Regions from separate parts of the Sodalis sp. RH14 genome, predicted to be linked through region 2. Evidence: predicted binding sites of a transcription regulator. Region 2 holds the regulator's gene; the other holds the start of a gene.
What was found. The regulator LexA, encoded in region 2, represses DNA repair genes until DNA is damaged. The targets are predictions, from matches to a motif close to TNCTGTATGTACATACAGNA.
Positions count from the first base shown of each region.

Region 1: a site for LexA is predicted at 1,737-1,756, ahead of mutH (DNA mismatch repair endonuclease MutH). Genes of this name have one in related genera too.

Region 1 is NZ_CP178739.1:4,694,088-4,700,414, forward strand. It holds gene ptsP (phosphoenolpyruvate--protein phosphotransferase) at 1-760, opposite strand, end outside; gene rppH (RNA pyrophosphohydrolase) at 773-1,300, opposite strand; gene mutH (DNA mismatch repair endonuclease MutH) at 1,991-2,683, shown strand; gene ACL2XQ_RS21385 (TerC family protein) at 2,767-3,489, shown strand; gene ACL2XQ_RS21390 (YgdI/YgdR family lipoprotein) at 3,514-3,732, shown strand; gene ACL2XQ_RS21395 (NADP(H)-dependent aldo-keto reductase) at 3,869-4,909, shown strand; gene lplT (lysophospholipid transporter LplT) at 4,956-6,161, opposite strand; gene aas (bifunctional acyl-ACP--phospholipid O-acyltransferase/long-chain-fatty-acid--ACP ligase) at 6,158-6,327, opposite strand, start outside.
Region 2 is NZ_CP178739.1:81,288-87,614, reverse strand. It holds gene rcsA (transcriptional regulator RcsA) at 350-979, shown strand; gene zur (zinc uptake transcriptional repressor Zur) at 1,145-1,654, shown strand; gene ACL2XQ_RS00385 (CsbD family protein) at 1,876-2,085, opposite strand; gene lexA (transcriptional repressor LexA) at 2,491-3,099, opposite strand; gene ACL2XQ_RS00375 (diacylglycerol kinase) at 3,220-3,588, opposite strand; gene plsB (glycerol-3-phosphate 1-O-acyltransferase PlsB) at 3,714-6,173, shown strand; gene ubiA (4-hydroxybenzoate octaprenyltransferase) at 6,221-6,327, opposite strand, start outside.

The sequences.
Region 1 (6,327 bases), 1.4 Mb from region 2:
AGCGCGCGTCGTTAAGCAAATGGGAGTAAAGATCGAAAATCGCCGCGCTGTCTTTTTGCGCATTGGCGGTGAAACGCTTGCTAAAACGGCGGAACTCCGCCGCCGCTTCGCCGAGGGCGAGCGTCAGGCGCTCGCGCTCGCGCGCGCTGTCCAGCGACGAGGCTTGAAAAACCTGATCGAGCGAAGGCTGGCTGTTGTCCACCCACCCCTGGGCTATCGCCACGCCGGGGGCGGCGGCCAGCGCGCGGATGCGCGTCTGGCGGTATTGGCCGAACAGCGCGTTGAGCTGGGATTGCGACAAAATACCGGCCATTTGCGTGGCCAGCGTCACCATAAAGGATTCTTCGCTTTCGTCGAACTGCCGATGTTCGCGCTGCTGCACCACCAATACGCCCAGCAGTTGGCGGCGGTGGATAATCGGCACGCCGAGGAAGGAGCGGAAACGCTCTTCTTTTACCGCCGGAATGTACTGGAAGCTGGGATGGTTATGGGCATCGGCCAGGTTGATGGGCTCCGCCAGGCGGCCCACCAGCCCGACGATCCCCTGGTCGAAAGCCAGCGTGATGGTGCGCCCGCGCGGTTTTTGCAAACCACGCGTGGCCATCAGGTAGTAGCAGCGGCGATCGTTATCGGCCAGATAAACCGAACAGACTTCGGTATCCATCGCCAGACAGGTCTCATTGACCAGAATTTCCAGCGTATCCGACAGGCGCGGCGCGGCGGCGACCTTTTCAACGATTTCCCGCAAGCGCGTGAGCATATTCTGCGTGGCTTAACCCCTCTTCCGTCTGTAGCCTGGGAGAGTCCGTTGCACAGCGCTTTCCTGCAACGGCATGACAATAGTAGAAAACTCTTTCATTACCCGGCGGTAAACGTCCCGCTTAAAAGAAACCACCTGGCGCACCGGGTACCAGAAACTGACCCAGCGCCAGCCGTCGAACTCAGGGGTGCCCCCGCGCTGCATATTGATATCGGCGTCCGGGCACATGAGCTGCAGCAGGAACCATTTTTGCTTCTGGCCGATACAAACCGGCTTGGTGTCCCAGCGTACCAGACGCTTCGGCAGCTTGTAACGCAACCAGTTACGGGTGGAGGCCAGTATGCGCACATCCTTACGGCTCAGCCCGACCTCTTCGTACAGTTCACGGTACATGGCCTGTTCCGCGGTTTCGCCGGGATTAATGCCGCCCTGGGGAAACTGCCATGAGTGCTGCCCATATCTCCTGGCCCATACCACCTGCCCATCACGATTACAGATCACAATACCAACATTCGGGCGGTAGCCATCATCATCGATCACCGGACTACCTCGATTACATAAAATGCAAGATAGCCTGATTGTTTCACACTCGCTCAATACGGTAAACCACTGCTTTTAAGGAATGTCCGACTTCCTGGACGTCGAATGGCGTCCGGATGCGGCATGGTTATCAACAGCCGGGGATAACTGCCGGTGCTTTTATTCACTTTTTCTGTGGATAGGTATGTGCAGAACACTGGGTTAAAGAGGGAAAACTTTTCGCCGCGCGCCGGCTTTGCAAAACGCGCCGCGGGAAAACACAATGATTTTCAATCGCCTGTTGCCGGATCCCGCCGTGGGAACGATCGTGCGGGATCCCCCTGTCCACCGGTTGCGCGCGATGAGGTTAAAAAACAGACGATGATGATTTTATCCACAAATTATGCTGTAAAGCGCGGCGATATATGTACAAACCTGTAAAAAACAGGGGCGTCAAGGCTGTAAATAGTGACAGTAGTGCCAGTTTATTAGGTTTATCCCATACTTCTGTGGATAACATGGTGTAAGATCCTGTTCATTGTCGCCCGCTTCAGGTGTACAACCTCGGGCGCGCCGGCGGCAAAACGCGATCGGCGCTTAAAAAAGAGTGTGAAATCATGCTATTATTTATGGCTGATGATTAAATGCCGATCCTGGGTCGGACGGCCCCGGCGGCCGATTAGTTTTTATACAGCACGCGGATAACTGTTTATGACCCTTCCCCTCATCGCCACACCGATCCTCCCGCCGGGGGACGAAATAGAGCTATTGGCGCGCGCCAGCGCCCTGGCGGGCTATAATCTGGGTGAACTGGCGGCGCACGCGGGCCTGGTGCTGCCGGCCAACCTGAAACGTGATAAAGGCTGGATCGGCGTCTTGCTGGAACGTTACCTGGGCGCCAGCGCGGGCAGTAAACCCGAGCAGGATTTTGCCGCCATCGGGGTGGAACTGAAAACCATACCGGTCGACAGCCGCGGCCGCCCCCTGGAAACCACCTTTGTCTGTGTCGCGCCGCTGACCGGCAACAGCGGCGTCACCTGGGCGTCCAGCCATGTCAGGTATAAGCTGGCCAGGGTACTGTGGATACCGGTGGAAGGCGAACGCGCGATCCCGCTCACCCGGCGCCGTATCGGCACGCCGCTGCTGTGGAGTCCCAGCGCCGAGGAAGAATCGCTGTTGCAAAATGACTGGGAGGAATTAATGGATTTAATCGTACTCGGGCGCGTGGAACATATCACCGCGCGCCACGGCGAGGTGCTGCAGTTGAGGCCCAAGGCCGCCAATAGCCGGGCGCTGACCAGGGCCATCGGCGAATTCGGCCAGCCGATCATGACGTTACCGCGCGGGTTTTACCTGAAAAAGACCTTCACCGGGCCAATGCTGGCACGGCATTTCCTGATGTAAATGCATTTTACCTTGCCTGCTGCCCTTTGGACCTGTTTATAATATTCGTTTAAGCTTCGTTTACATTTAGGTAATGGATCACAATGTTTGATTGGATCGTGGATCCCGATGCGTGGCTGGCGCTGGGAACACTGACTGTTCTGGAAATCGTCCTTGGTATTGATAATATCATTTTTCTCTCCCTGGTCGTCGCCAAGCTGCCCGCGAGGCAGCAAGCCAAAGCCCGCCGTCTGGGCCTGTTCGGCGCCATGGTCATGCGGCTTTGCCTGCTGGCGTCCATTTCGTGGGTGATTCGCCTTACCTACCCGTTGTTTACCGTTTTCGCGACCGAGGTATCGATCCGCGACCTGATATTACTGCTGGGAGGATTGTTCCTTATCTGGAAATCCTGCCGGGAGATCCACCAGGCGCTGGAAGGGGGCGAAGCCGATCAAAGCACCAATGTCAGTTCGTTTCTCGGCGCCATCACGCAAATCATGCTGCTGGATATTATCTTCAGCCTGGATTCGGTGATCACCGCCGTCGGCCTGTCCAATCACCTGTTTATCATGATGGCGGCGGTGGTGATCGCGGTGGGCGTGATGATGTTCGCCGCGCGGCCGATAGGAGAGTTCGTCGCCCGCCATCCCTCGGTCAAGATGCTGGCGCTGGCGTTCCTGATTTTAATCGGCTTTACCCTGATCCTCGAAAGCGTTGATATTCATGTACCTAAAGGCTACATTTATTTTGCGATGTTTTTCTCTATGGGCGTCGAGGCGCTGAACCTTCTCAGGAATAAGAAAGTCAGCCACGCCCGTCGTAATTGATCCAATGCTTAACATGGACATAACATGAATAAAAAAGTGGCAATCGTATCGGCGGTGTTATTCACCGTCATGCTATCGGGCTGCGCCAGTGATTATGTGATGGCGACCAAGGACGGCCGGATGATTTTGACCCAGGGCAAACCTAAACTGGATAAGTCCACCGGCCTGATTCGCTATACCGACGAGCAGGGCAATGATATGCAGATTAACGGTAATGAGGTATCGCAGATGATCGCGCGCTGAGCGTTCGGCGCCCTTGTCGGTTAAACATCCCCGCCCGCCCATTTTGCGCTTTTCCCCGCGCCCTGGCTTGGTTATAGTCTGATCGGGCGGCGCCTGTTGACGCCTGATCTTTTCAGACATTAAGGAACAAGCCTCAATGCATTATCACCGTATTCCCCATAGTTCACTAGAAGTCAGCGTTCTGGGATTGGGCACCATGACCTTTGGCGAGCAAAATACGCAGGCCGATGCCCATGCGCAGCTGGATCATGCCGTTGCCGCCGGGGTGAATCTGATCGACACGGCTGAAATGTATCCGGTGCCGCCGCGCCCCGAAACCCAGGGACTGACCGAAACCTATATCGGCAATTGGCTTAAGCAACGGGGCGGACGGGAAAAAATCATCCTGGCCAGCAAGGTCGCCGGCCCCACGCGCGGCAATGACGCCGGCATCCGGCCCCAGCAGATACTGGATCGCAAGAATATCCGCATGGCGCTGGACGCCAGCCTGCAGCGGCTGGGCACCGATTATCTCGATCTCTACCAGGTGCACTGGCCGCAGCGCGCCACTAACTGCTTCGGCAAACTGAATTACCAGTACACCGACGAAAAACTGGCGGTAACCATACTCGAAACGCTGGAAGCGCTGGCCGAGCAGGTACGGGCGGGGAAAATCCGCTATCTCGGCATCTCCAACGAGACACCCTGGGGCGCCATGCGTTATCTGCAGTTGGCGGAAAAGCACGATCTGCCGCGCATCGTCACGGTGCAGAATCCCTACAGCCTGTTGAACCGCAGTTTTGAAGTGGGCATGGCGGAAATCAGCCAGTTTGAAGGGCTGGAGCTGCTGGCCTATTCCAGCCTGGCCTTCGGCACGCTGACCGGTAAATACCTCAATGGCGCCAAACCGGCGGGCGCGCGCAATACGCTGTTCAGCCGCTTTACCCGCTACAGCGCGCCCCATACCCAGCAGGCGATTGCCGAATATGTGGCGCTGGCGCAGCGCTACGGCATTGACCCCGCGCAGATGGCGCTGGCGTTTGTGCGCCGGCAACCGTTTGTGGCGTCTACCCTGCTGGGCGCCACTTCCCTGGAACAGTTACAGACCAATCTCGATAGCCTGGAACTGACGTTAAACGACGAGATTATCGCCGAACTGGAATACATCCATCAGCGCTTTACCATCCCGGCGCCTTAACCCGCACGGAGCGGCGCTATCGGTCGCTCCGCGTGTCGCCACGGCTTCAGCCGGCGGTTTTGCCGGCGCGGGTGGTCAGCCACAGCAAGGCAATCGCCAGCGCGAATACGACGCCGAAGCCCACCCCGATAATCACGGCCGGCACGCCAAGCCTGACCACCAGCGAATACAGCCCCAGCATCAGCAGCATGGCGATATTCTCGCCGAAATTCTGCACCGCGATGGCATTGCCCGCGCCTACGCTCTCCTTGCCGCGCTGTTGCAGCAGCGCATTTAACGGCACGATAAAAAAGCCGCCCAGGATACCGATCAGCGCCAGCAGCAGATACGACGGCAACAAATGATGTTGCAGGCAAAGCGCCACCACCACCACGCCCATCAGGATGCCCGCCGGCATGCAGCGCCGTACCGTCTCAAGCGTGACCAGCCTGGCCGCGGCGCCGGCGCCGAACACGATGCCCACCGCCACCATGGCGTTGAGGGTGGTCGGCGTGGCGTTATCGTTAATGCCCAGCGCCACCGGCACCCAGAGCACCAGCAGGAAACGCAGGGTCACCCCGGCGCCCCAGAACAGGCTGGTGCCGATCAGGGAAAAGCGGGTGTAGCCGTCGCGCCAGAGCAGGCGGCAGGCGGTGCCGAAATGGCCCGCCATGCGCGCCGGATGCCAGGAGCTGTCCTTGCGCGCCGCGGGCAGGCGCGGGATAAACAGATTGGCCGCCACCGCCACGCCATAGGTCAGGGAGCAGACCGCCAGCGCCGTGATCAGATGCCAGTCGGCCAGTACCCCGCCGGCCACGGAACCGGTCAGGATGGCGGCAATGGTCGAGGCTTCGATCAGGCCGTTGGCCTTGACCAATTGCCCGCCCTGGGTCAATTCGCCCAGAATGCCGTATTTGGCCGGCGAGTAAGCCGCCGCGCCAATCCCCACCAGGCAATAACCGATAAACGGATTAAAACCGAAACAGATAAGCAGCGCGCCGGCAAGCTTCAGGGAATTAGCCGCCATCATCACCCGGCCCTTGGCGAAATTGTCGGCGAACTGGCCGACAAAGGGTGCCAGCACGATATAGGCGGCGACAAACAACATTTGCAGCACCGGCTGGCTCCACGCCGGATATTGCTGTTCCTTGATCAATGCAATGGTGGCGAACAGCAGCGCATTATCGCCAAACGCGGAAAAAAACTGCGCGGACATGACCGCCAGCATCGGTCGGGATAATACGCCCGCCGGAGTGGTTACAGATGGGTTCATCCCTGTGGCTCCGTGGCTTCCGCCATTTTTTTCAAGGCTACATAATCGGGCTTGCCGCTGCCGAGCAACGGCAGCGCGTCGAGGTGGCGGATATCCCGCGGCACGTAGATTTCGGCAATACCGTCCTGCCGGGCCTGCTGGAACAGCTTCTCCCGCGTCAGCGCGG
Region 2 (6,327 bases):
GGTAGCGAACACCCCATGCGGCGATTCATCAACCATGTTAATGTTTAATTCTTACTAAACATAGGTAAATGTTTAAAGCTTGTTAAATAATTATGCTTCCAGAATGCGTGAAAAGGCCACGGCGTCTCAAATAAGCACCATTTCATCCCAATACCTCCCCAAGTGATTTACAAAGCGATCATAATCATTTATCACATGATCTTAATTCAAATTTATCCAGCCATGCTGATAAAAGGTTGAAAAATGATAAATCGATATAGACAGTAATTTTTATATTTTAATATCCCCCTATGTCATTTTTTATCCGAATCCTTTTTATTTCAGGATGAATCTAATTGCAGATATTATTATGACAGTATTTATACTCGATCCTTGCACTTATACTAAATGCGCGCTTAAAAGCTCATTGTCGGCAAGCGGTATCAAAGGCGCCATTCGCGATGTGGACAATATCAGCACGTTGCGAATGAGATGCAAAAACGCCAATCCTTCGATAGTTTTTATTAATCAAAACTCTTATCAGTATCAAGGGGATGGAGAAGGATTAAAATCCATTATTGACGAACGGCCTTTGACGCTTTTTTTTATTTTCATTGGTAATGAGAATATTAAGTTCCATGATTTCGTGCCAATCAGGGACAATGTGATTATTTTATCAAAATTTATAAAGATCAGCACATTGTTAATGATAATCCGTTACTTTATGGACACCAAAGCCTGGCGCAATGACGATGCCGCCATCGGGTTCTCTCCGCTGCGTTTTAGCAAGACCGAAGTAGAAATTTTAACCATGTGGATGTCAGGTTATGACACCATGTATATCTGTACCCAATTGCACATTAAAGAAAAAACGCTTTCTTCTCACAAAATAAATATTAAGCGGAAAACCAAGGCCAGTAATAAACAGGTGATATACCATTTAATTGCTATTGCCAACAGCGTCACAGATAGTATCAATATCCGTTATCCCGTTTGCTGAAAACCAGCGGCTCCGTTCGAACGCCACAGCTAAAGAAACCTGCCCCCGATCCCCGTCCCCTCACCCTTTTGCCGGTGACAATATGGGTTAAAACACGCCAATATTCGGCGTTTTTCCGCCTTCATGATAAGATAGAGGGCGGAAATCAGCAGTGGGGGAAACGCTATGAATACCACCGATCAGTCTCAATTGCTCAGCCAGGCTGAACAATTATGTGAGCAACGCAACGTGCGCCTGACGCCACAGCGACTTGAAGTGTTGCGCCTGATGACACAGCAGGATGGCGCGATCAGTGCTTACGACCTGCTTGATCTGCTGCGGGCGACGGAACCGCAGGCAAAGCCGCCGACAATTTACCGCGCGCTGGATTTCCTTCTGGAACAAGGTTTTATCCATAGAGTGGAATCCACTAACAGCTTTGTTCTTTGCCACCATTTTGAGCAGCCCAGTCACACCTCCGCCTTCTTTATCTGCGATCGCTGCGGCCAGGTGACTGAACAATCAACCGAAGGCATTGAAGATATTTTGCAAAAAATGGCGCAAGCCACGGGTTTCGCCATGCGCCATAATGTCGTCGAGGCACACGGATTTTGTACCTTATGCGCCGAAGTGCAAGCTTGTGACAATCCCCAGGACTGCGGACACGATCATAGCGTAGCGATAAAGAAACGCTAGCGTCCCATTTTGGCTTTTACAAGAACCCGGGAGCAAATGACGTTTATTATGGCTGAAGTGAGATAACGCGTTTGGTTAATACATTGGAGAGGCGGCAAAACAGGGGAATGCTGATAGGATCATATAAAATAGGTGGTACGTCCTTGTACCTTTGGGTAGGAACACTTAAGGAAGCCATAACCGCACAGTGAATATGCATTAGTCATGATTTCCAAAAATCATTACCAACGATATTTGTTACGTGTTTCCCAGTCCTTTACTTCCGTTTCCGCGGCTTCTTTGCCGTAACCGTAACGTTCCTGGATCTTACCGATTAACTGATCGCGTTTACCTTCAACTACCGTCAGATCATCGTCAGTAAGCTTACCCCATTGTTCTTTCATTTTACCTTTGAACTGTTTCCAATTACCGCTGGCTTCATCTTTGTTCATCGGAGTTCTCCTTGGTTATCGGTTTCTCAGTCAACATCTGCCACTCCAGGTTTTGTTAGCGCATAGCGAGGACACGTATTGCGTCCCAAAACCTGCATGTCATAAGTTAACCCTATGTCTAAAGTATAGCAGGGGATTTGGCATAAGGTTTATTCAGCAGATGATTAGACCATATTGGCAGGGTTATAAACGCCGTATGGGCTATAAGGTGAAATAAAACAGTAGGTAGAAGGTATCAGCCCGTACACCGCTAATTGTAACTAAATATAAATACCGCTAGCGGCAGCGGACGCGCCGCGGCACTTTTATGGCGGCGAACCCGCATTCCGCGTCGCCGGTTATCCGCCATAAAATTCTCGCTGACGCGGGATAAGGGATATTCAGGATGCCATGGAGCACCGTGAGTTAAATCCAGTTGCCGTTGCGGATAACGCCGACCGCTAAACCTTCGATGGACATTTCCTGCTCGCGCAAATCGACAATGATGGGCGAAAACTCGCTGTTTTCCGGTAGCAACTCAACGATGTTACCGTGTCTTTTCAGGCGTTTTACCGTGACCTCGTCATTGATTCGCGCCACCACGACCTGACCATTATGGGCATCCTGGGTTTTATGCACCGCCAGCAGATCGCCGTCCATGATGCCGATATCCTTCATGGACATGCCGCTGACACGCAGCAGGAAATCCGCGTGGGGCTTAAACAGATCGGGATCGATCTGGTAATGGCTTTCGATATGCTGTTCGGCCAGCAGGGGTTCTCCGGCGGCCACGCGGCCGATCAGCGGCAGGCCGGTTTCTTCTTCTATCAATAACCGGATGCCGCGCGAGGCGCCGGAAACGATTTCAATGGCGCCCTTGCGCGCCAGCGCCTTAAGGTGCTCTTCGGCGGCGTTAGGGGATTTAAATCCCAGACGATGCGCGATTTCCGCCCGGGTCGGCGGCATGCCGGTTTGCGCAAGATGATCGCGGATGAGGTCAAATACCTCTTGTTGTCTGGCGGTTAATGCTTTCATTCCGTCCCCTGTTTGTTTATACAGTCTTTCTGTGAGTATATACAGGTCCGCAGCAATTGAAAACCACAAGCGTTGCAAAATGTGATAAAACCCTGCCGACGACCGGCCGCGCCGGCCATTTTAAGGAATATACCGCCATAACAGCGTTATCCACACGAACAGCGCCAAAACAATGGCCAGGGTCACCGCCGCCGAGCCCAGGTCCTTCGCCCGGCCAGAAAGTGGATGCAGCTCCGGCCCGATGCGATCCACCACCGCTTCAATAGCACTATTCACGATCTCAACGATCAGCACCAGCCATACCGAACCGATCAATAAAATCCGCGCCACGGGTTCTGGCTCCAGGTAACAGGCAAGGGCAATCGCCACCACGGCAACCACCACTTCCTGGCGAAAAGCGGCTTCATGCCGCCAGGCGGCGCGATATCCTTTTATGGAATAGCCCATGGCGTTAAAGATGCGCCGAAGTCCGTTGGTTTGGTTTGCCATAATTTTGCGCGCTAAAGAAAAATTGTGCCTATATTACCGTTTCTTCTCGTTCGCATCACCACAGATCTGTCGCGCGGTTTCTGGTATTCTTGTGGCGCAATGCTAACAAGAGGCTTCACGAAGATATGTCAGGCTGGCGTACTATTTATTATACGTTGTTGAATTTACCGCTCAGGCTACTGGTGCGGAGTAAAGCCATTCCCGCCAATCCCCGGCAAGAAGCCGGCTTGGACCCGCTGCGGCCAATGATGTATGTTTTGCCCTATAACTCCAAGACGGACCTGCTCACCCTGCGCGCGCAATGTCTGCAACTGGGGTTGTCCGATCCGCTGATACCGCTGGAGATCGACGGCGTCGTCTTGCCGCGCTACGTCTTTATCCACGATGGCCCCCGTATTTTTCGCTATTTTTCCGAAAAACTGGAATCCGTGAAGCTGTTTCACGATTATCTGGATTTACATCGCAATAATCCGCAGCTTGATGTCCAGATGGTGCCGGTATCCGTTATGTTCGGACGATCGCCCGGCCGTGAAGCGCAGCAGAACCAGCCGGCGCCCCAGTTGCGCCTCCTCAATGGTTTCCAGAAGTTTATCGCCGTCTTGTGGTTGGGGCGCGACAGCTTTGTGCGTTTTTCCCGTCCGCTGTCCATGCGCTATATGGCGACCGAGCATGGCACCGATAAAACCATCGCGCAGAAGCTGGCACGCGTCGCCATGATTCATTTTGCCCGCCAACGCCTGGTGGCTGTGGGGCCGCGGCTGCCTGTCCGCCAGGATTTATTCAATAAGCTGCTGGCGTCCAAGGCGATTGAAAAAGCCGTGGAGGACGAAGCCCGCGCTAAAAAAATCTCGACTGATAAAGCGCAGCAAAACGCCATCGAGCTGATGGAAGAAATTGCGGCGGATTTTTCCTATGAAGCCGTGCGCTTGTCGGATCGGGTATTAAGCTGGACCTGGAACCGGCTATACCAGGGCCTGCACGTGCGCAATGCCGAACGCGTCCGGCAACTGGCCGAGGACGGCCATGAGATTGTCTATGTGCCCTGTCACCGCAGCCATATGGATTATCTGCTGCTGTCCTATGTCCTGTATCATCAGGGGCTGGTGCCGCCGCATATCGCCGCCGGCATTAACCTGAACTTCTGGCCGGCGGGTCCGATTTTTCGTCGGCTGGGCGCGTTTTTTATCCGGCGTACCTTCAAGGGCAATAAACTTTACTCCACCATATTCCGCGAATATCTGGGTGAGTTATTTACCCGGGGTTATTCGGTGGAATATTTTATGGAAGGCGGGCGGTCGCGTACCGGGCGCCTGCTCGATCCCAAGACCGGCACATTGACCATGACCATCCAGGCGATGCTGCGCGGCGGCAACCGGCCTATTACGCTGGTGCCCATCTATGTCGGCTATGAACATGTTATGGAAGTGGCGACCTACGCCAAGGAATTACGGGGCGCCACCAAGGAAAAAGAAGGCTTTGTGCAGATGGTGCGCGGTTTACGTAAGTTACGCAACCTGGGACAGGGTTATGTCAATTTTGGCGAGCCGCTGTCGTTAAGCGCCTATCTTAACCAGCAGGTACCGCACTGGCGTGATTCCATCGACCCCATCGAAGCCCAGCGTCCCGGCTGGCTGGCGCCGGCGGTGGATGACATCGCCGCGAAAATCATGGTGCGCATTAATAACGCCGCGGCGGCAAACGCCATCAACCTGTGTTCCACGGTGTTGCTGGCCTCCCGCCAGCGTTCGTTAACCCGCGAGCAGCTTTTGCAGCAGTTGGCCTGCTATCTGGAACTGATGCGCAATGTGCCCTACGCCGATGACGTCACGGTGCCGGACACCACGGCGCAGGACCTGTTGGAGCATGCCCTGGCGATGAACAAATTCAGCGTCGAGCAGGATACCATTGGCGATATCATCTACCTGTCCCGCGAGCAGGCGGTACTGATGACCTATTACCGCAATAATATCCAGCATCTGTTTATCCTGCCCGCGTTGGTCGCCAGTATCATTATCGGCCATCCCGGCATCGATCGCGCGCAGCTGGCACGCCGTATCGATTTGCTTTACCCACTGATGAAAGCCGAGCTGTTCATGCGCTACGAGACGTCGCAGCTCGGCCCGGTCATCGACGCGCTCATCGGGGAACTGTCGCGCCAGGAGCTGATTGCCGAGCGCGAGGGGCGGTTGTTCTTGAACCCTCCGCAATCATTTACCTTGCAACTGCTGGCGGCGGGCGTGCGCGAGACATTGCAACGGTATGCCATTACCTTTTCATTGCTGCGTTTTAATCCCCGGATCAATCGCGGCACATTGGAGAAGGAAAGCCGGATTATGGCCCAGCGACTTTCGGTGTTGCATGGCATCAACGCGCCGGAGTTTTTTGATAAAGCGGTATTCTCCACCCTGGTGGCGACGCTGCGGGATGAACATTATATTAGCGACACCGGCGATGCCATCGGCGAGAAGGTCAATGAGATGAGCGAAATCCTGAGCGAACTGATGACGCCGGAGGTACAGCTGACCATTAACAGCGCCAGCCTGCTGGCCGCAACGCCGGAAGACGCCTCCCCGTCCACGGTGTAAGAAAGCAACGGGCGTATGCCGACGCATCGCCCGTCTTTACCGCGCTGCTATAAACGGCCCTGGCCGAAAAAACTCAGGGCAATACCGATAAAAATCAGCATGCCCACCAGGTTATTGTTTAAAAAAGCTTTAAAACAGGCATCCCGTTCCCGCC